2 linked regions of the Pedosphaera parvula Ellin514 genome follow. The protein of the gene in region 1 interacts with the protein of each later gene in a pairwise test. Links are inferred from orthologs where the notes say so. Each region holds a gene or a part of one and is shown on either strand. Other genes may lie near its edges.

Evidence for each region.
Region 2: the proteins of recJ (region 1) and CFLAV_RS19665 interact in binary tests that used the Escherichia coli proteins (3 or more experiments, as listed by UniProt). The link is inferred for Pedosphaera parvula Ellin514 from one-to-one orthologs.

The regions. Positions count from the first base shown.
Region 1 is NZ_ABOX02000038.1:20,604-23,925, forward strand. Bases 263-3,262 are described here. They hold recJ (single-stranded-DNA-specific exonuclease RecJ), read right to left. Parts: upstream 2,630-3,262; coding sequence 896-2,629; downstream 263-895. Other genes in these bases: CFLAV_RS22965 (hypothetical protein), read right to left, coding at 263-744; CFLAV_RS22975 (TerC family protein), read right to left, coding at 2,626-3,262. Outside these bases: more of CFLAV_RS22965, read right to left, coding at 43-262; more of CFLAV_RS22975, read right to left, coding at 3,263-3,322. UniProt on the Escherichia coli protein: Single-stranded-DNA-specific exonuclease.
Region 2 is NZ_ABOX02000028.1:41,189-44,596, forward strand. The notes cover bases 1-3,086. They hold CFLAV_RS19665 (DNA topoisomerase III), read left to right. Parts: upstream 1-331; coding sequence 332-2,842; downstream 2,843-3,086. Other genes in these bases: CFLAV_RS19670 (tyrosine recombinase XerC), read left to right, coding at 2,849-3,086. Also shown: more of CFLAV_RS19670, read left to right, coding at 3,087-3,408.

The sequences.
Region 1 (3,322 bases):
AAGAACAAACAGGATTTTTACGGGCACCAATTTGCGCGTGGATTATTTTTGAACAGAGCCATTGATCTGTTCGAGTTCGCCAAATGCCCCCTTTTCACCAAACGCAACAAAGCGAACTTTTAAATCATGTAATCCATCCATGCGAATCGTTCCACCATTCTGGCCACTTAAACGTGAAACACCTGCGATGTTCGAATCTCCTTTTGCTTTGGGATGAATGGTGCCCACCAAGCGACCGCCATCCATGTGGCGCAATCCGTTTGGAATCCGGAACAGCACCCAGTTCCATTTCTTGTTCACGAGTTCCTTCGTCACCGTTCCCCCATCGACCGCGATCGGTTCAGGGAGGGTGCCGGTCAGGAAATTAAAATAACGGGGCTTGCCATGCTCATCCACCAAGGCTTCATCTCCATACACCTGCATCAATATATCAATGGTGTGCTGACTGGCCCAAAGCTGGTACGAGTCATCGGCGGTGTTGAATTTGATGCCGTTGACTTTGACCCCCGTGTGACCACCGATGGTAACAGGCTCAGTCGCATGATCTCCACCTGTTAAAATATGCAACGTTGGTTGCCAATTGGTATTTGCAGCTTTAAATGAACCATCAATGCTGATGAAATGAACTTTTGTGTCACTGCGAATCGTGGCAGGCAGCGTTTCAGGATCAAGCGATCCGACCTGGGCATGAAGTTGGGATAAAGTTAAGAATAAAAAAGCCGCCGTTTGAAGGGTTCGTGTCATAGCAATTATTTCTGGTCTGAAGAAAAATCCTGTGGAACAGCAGAAGTAAAGTCAACTCCTGAGCGCTAATCTGCAGACTGAAGATTTTCAGCGCTGCCTCGGAATTGCGGATAGTAAAAACGATGGTGGTCCAATACTTCGCGTCAAGGACTCACATCATCGGCTTCCAATCGAGCACCTTTAACTGGACTGTTCGTCGTCCGGCAAATTCATTGATTTGCGGTGCAAAGGCCAGATCAAAGCGGCCAACCGGCAGAGCGGTATCCTTACCAGCTCCCCACCACACCGCCTCATGTGTGGCGGTGCCATCAGTAAGCCACAGTTTTACGTGTTGTTTCTCCGCACCCATGCGCTGCAGCGGACGCGCCTGAGTCACATTTCTGACCATGAACTGCACCACAGGATTGCCCTGGCCGGTCGGCTTCAGAAGGTCCAATTCAAACAGGCTGTCAAAATTAATCTCTTTGAGCGTCACTTCCGCATCGAGTCGCAAAAGAGGCTGTAACTCCTCCCGCTTTATAAGGCGTTGGGCCAACTCATTCATGCGCACACGCAATAAATCCAGTTTTCCGGCCTCAATTGTGAGTCCGGCAGCCATGGCGTGACCACCATGGCGCACCAGGAGGTCATCGCAGTCGCGCAAAGCGGCCGCGAGGTCGAAACCGGCGATGCTTCGTCCGGAGCCGCGCCATTCATCACCTTCTCCACCTACAATGATGGTGGGACGGTAAAACTGTTGCAGCACTCGCGAAGCTACAATGCCCACCACGCCGACGTGCCAAAGGAGTTGGCCTTCCACGATCACGTAGTCTCTTTCAGGATTAAATTTCGCGCGGACAGAGCCGATTACTTCTTCAACAATCCCCTTCTCGATTTTCTGCCTTTCGCGGTTGCGCAGATCCAGACTCTCCGCGATAGGCACGGCAGTCTGCATATCCGGGGCCATCAAAAGGTCCAGGGCTTCCGCGGCATTCTCCAATCGGCCGGCAGCATTTAATCGTGGCGCCAATTGAAAACCGACTTCGTACGCGCCCATCGAAGCCGTCACCTGCGCCACTTTCTTCAGTGCCACCAGACCCGGGCGCACCGTGGAGCTTAGCCGCTGCAGTCCCATATAAACTAAAATGCGATTTTCCCCCGTAAGCGGCACCAAATCGGCAATAGTTCCCAATGCGACCAGATCCAGCAAAGGACGCAGATCATACTTTTCAGCTTCTGCCAGGCCAACCTCGCGGCCGCGCTTTACCAGAGCGTGCACAAGTTTGAATGCCAGCCCCACGGAGCATAGCTCGCGAAAGGAGGACTTGCCATCTTCCTCCCTTGTCGGTCCAAGTTGAGGATTGACCAAGGCAATCGCAGCCGGTGCAGGTGATGAAACCTGATGATGGTCCAAAACCAGGACATCAATTCCCTTTTGACGCAGGTAATCGATCGTTGTCACCGCAGTCGATCCACAATCGACCGCCAGCAGCAAGGTTGTGGGAAACTTGCGAAGGCAATTCTCCACGCCCTCCTGGCTGAGCCCATAGCCTTCTTCCATCCGATGGGGAAGATAGAAATTTACCGTCCAACCCAGAGCACGCAGAGATTCAGCAAGCAGTGCTGTCGATGTGACTCCATCTACATCGTAATCGCCAAAAACGACCAGCGATTCCTTTCGCTGGCGTGCCTGGAAAAGGCGCTCGACGGCCGCGGCCATGTTGGGCAGCAGGAACGGATCGGCCAACTCCTTGAGCCGCGGCTGCAAAAACGTGGCCAGCGCTTCGGCATTGCTCATCCCACGATTGACCAGACACTGAGCCAGCAAGGGCGAGACCTTGAGCACTGAAGCCAGCTGCTTGATCAAAAGTGGTTGGGAAGGTGACAGAGACCAGCGGAATTTCATGAGTGATCCTTGTTCCGCTGCGCTGCGTTGACCCGCTCTCTTTCCCGACGCGTGGCGATAATGGAAAAAAGGATCGAGATGATAATAATTGTAACCACCATGAGAAGTGAGGTGGAGTCGGGAATGTCAAATTGATACCAATGCGGCGGCTTATCGTGTGGGTCAATCAGCATCTTAACCCCGATAAAAACCAGGACCACTGACAGACCGACCTTCAGATATCGGAATAGTCCGATTGCTCCGGCGAGCACAAAATACATGGAACGCAGTCCAAGAATCGCAAACACATTCGAGGTGAATACGATGAACGGTTTTCGCGTGACGCCGAATATGGCCGGGATGGAATCCACAGCAAAAATCAGGTCCGTTGTCTCCACCATCAGCAGCACCAGGAATAATGGCGTCAGCATTCGTCTTCCATTCACCCGGGTTAGAAAATTTTGGCCGTCAAAGTCAGACGATACCGGGAGGAGTTTTTTGGCGCCACGCACAATCCAACTTTTTTCGGGGTGGACACTCTCCTCTTTGGAGAGGAGCATTTTGATGCCGGTCAAGACCAGGAAAGCGCCAAAGATATAGAGCAACCAGTCGAAACGGGTAATCAACTCCACTCCGGCCCAAATCATCAATCCACGCATGATCAATGCCCCGAGAATGCCCCAGAACAGAACGCGGTGCTGGAACTGCGGAGCA
Region 2 (3,408 bases), on another replicon or contig:
GAAGTAAGGTTTGGCTCGCGGAATATTGGGACCTGAATCACGTCGATATTGAGGTTGGAAAAGAAAAACGAGCTGAAAAAGATCCGGGGATTAGGAATGCAACGCAAGTTATTGATTATAAGGTGGAAGTGAGCGATTGCAAAATTGTGAGGGTGGACCGCCTGTGAGGGATTTGGCGAGTTGTAAGAATGATGGCATGCTTAACACTGAATATGAGGGGTTCAGGATGTCCGATTGACATTTTTTGGCTTTTGCGCCAGTTTCCCCTCACTTGCAAGGGTGTAAAGGTCATTGAAGCAGCGTCCTTTGCGAAAAAATAAGAGTTAGATCCATGGGAAAAGCGTTAATAATTGCGGAAAAGCCGTCTGTAGCCAGCGACATCGCGAAGGCACTCGGCGGATTCACGAAGCACGATGATTACTTCGAGAGTGATCGCTATGTGTTGTCGTCTGCTGTGGGCCATTTGCTGACGATCTGCGTGCCGGAAGAGTTCGAGGTGAAGCGTGGCAAATGGACATTCCCGCAACTACCAGTGATCCCGCCGCATTTCGGTTTGCAGCCGATTGAAAAGAGCGAGCCGCGCCTGAAAGTTTTGACCAGGCTGATCAAACGCAAGGATGTCGATGTACTGATCAATGCCTGCGACGCAGGTCGCGAAGGGGAATTGATTTTTCGTTACATTGTTCAACACGCAAAATCGGACAAACCGATCAAGCGTCTCTGGTTGCAATCCATGACCCCGACGGCGATTCGGGAAGGGTTTGATGCGTTGCGCACCGGGGAATCGATGCAACCGTTGGCAGATGCCGCGGTATGCCGGTCGGAATCTGATTGGTTGGTAGGCATCAATGGCACGCGCGCGATGACGGCGTTCAACTCGAAGACCGGCGGGTTTCATCTGACCACAGTGGGCCGCGTACAAACGCCGACATTGGCGATTTTAGTTGAGCGCGAGGAGAAGATTAAAAAATTTGTTCCCAGAGATTACTGGGAAATTCATGGGACGTTCGGTGCGCAAGCCGGCGAATACATGGGGCGTTGGTTTGATGAGAAATTTTCGAGGAAAGATGGAGACGTTGACCATAAAGCAGAACGTGTTTGGGACCTGAAGCAGGCGGAGGCGGTTCGCACAAAATGCCTGGGGAAGCCGGGAATCGTCACCGAAGAAAGCAAGCCGACCACCCAGTTGTCGCCCTTGCTTTATGATTTGACCAGCTTGCAACGTGAAGCAAACGGGCGTTTTGGTTTTTCGGCGAAGAACACCTTAGGGTTGGCCCAGGCACTTTACGAAAAGCACAAAGTATTGACCTATCCGCGAACTGATTCCCGCGCCTTGCCGGAAGATTACATTGCCACCGTGAAGCAGACGTTGGGCGTGTTGGAGGGTATTACGGGTTACAGCACATTTGCGGATACGATTTTGAAGCAGGATTGGGTCAGGCCAAACAAGCGCATATTTAATAATGCGAAAGTGTCTGATCACTTTGCCATCATCCCAACGGCCCTTGCTCCCAAAAACTTGAGCGAGCCAGAGCAGAAACTTTACGATTTGGTCACGAAGCGGTTCCTGGCGGTGTTCTATCCCGCGGCAGAATTCCTGGTGACGACACGCATCACCCGTGTTGACGGTGAGCCGTTCAAGACCGAAGGCAAAGTGCTGGTGAATCCGGGCTGGATGGCAGTTTACGGCAAGGAAGTGCAGAGCGATGACACGCCGACTTTGGTGGCGGTGCAGCAAAATGAAAAAGTCGATACCAAAAACGTTGAGGTTATTGCCAACCAGACGAAGCCACCCGCACGGTTTTCGGAAGCCACACTGTTGAGCGCAATGGAAGGTGCGGGCAAGTTGGTGGAAGATGAAGAGTTGCGCGAGGCGATGAGCGAGAAGGGATTGGGCACGCCGGCGACGCGGGCTGCCATCATCGAGGGTTTGCTTTACGAGAAATACGTTCTGCGCAATGGACGTGAATTGCAACCAACAGCGAAGGCATTTTCTCTGATTACACTGTTGCGGGGATTGAATATTCCTGAATTATGCTCGCCTGAGCTTACCGGGAACTGGGAATTTAAATTGCGCGAAATGTCTCGCGGCCAATTGAGGCGCGAGGAGTTCATGCGCGAAATTGAGGACATGACCCGTGCCATCGTGAGCAAGGCGAAGCAACACGAGAGCGACACGGTTCCAGGGGATTTTGCAACGCTCAAGGTTCCTTGTCCAAAGTGTGGCGGTGAAATCAAGGAGAACTATAAAAAGTTCCAATGTCAGAGTTGTGATTTTGCCTTATGGAAAATTGTGGCTGGTCGGCAGCTTGAAATCGAGGAAGTGGAAGAGTTGATTTCGAAGAAAGTGGTTGGACCGTTGCAGGGGTTCCGCAGCAAGATGGGCAAGCCATTTGCGGCCGTCATTAAAATGACTCCCGAGTTCAAACCCGAATTCGATTTCGGCCAGGGGCAAACCAACCCGGATGGCACAGCGGTGGAAGTGGATTTCACGGGGCAGGAGCCGGTCGGGAAGTGTCCAAAGTGCGGCAATCGGATTTTCGAAACGCCCATGGCGTATGTTTGCGAGAAGGCGGTTGGCGGCAATCGCACGTGTGATTTTCGTTCCGGCAAGATTATTTTACAGCGCGAGATCGATCGCGCGCAAATGGTGAAATTGCTGACGAATGGCAGGACCGATTTGCTGCCCAAGTTTATTTCGAAGAAGGGCCGTCCATTCTCTGCGTTTCTGGTTATTGGCGAAGGTGGGAAGGTGGGTTTTGAATTTGCACCGCGGGAAAAAGCTGTCAGAGCCGCCAGGACAAAAGCGCCAGCTGAAGCGGCGACGACTGAAAAAACCTGATGATTTGTGAGCGATTCAACCTCTCCTGTGCCGGAAGGTGATCCGACGCCTGAGCCTGCCGAGGTTTCTGGAACAAATTCGGCGTCGGAGGAGAAATGGATCAAAACTTTTCTCCATCATCTTGCCGCCGATCGGGGAGCTTCCATTTATACTCAAAGGAACTATCGGCAAACGCTCGTTGAATTTTATGGTTGGCATCGCAAGGAGCGGGGAGTTGAGCCTGCCTGGGAGAATTTACATCGTGATGACTTTCGAGGTTACCTGCGATTTCTTGGCCGTGGGAACCTGAGTCGTGCGGCGATTCAATTGCGCTTTTGCGCCTTAAGAACTTTTTACAAGTTTTTGATCAGACACGGAGTTGTTTCCGCTTCGCCGATCAAAAACGTCTCGCTGCCCAAAATGGAGAAGCGACTGCCTAAATTTCTTACTGCGCAGCAGATGGTTGAACTTTTGGGAGCGCCGCTAAAACCGTTGGCGACGCCAAAGAAAAAAGGGCCCGGTCGTCCGATTTCTGCTACTGTGTGCTACCGCGACGTGGCCATTCTTGAGACAATTTATTCGTGCGG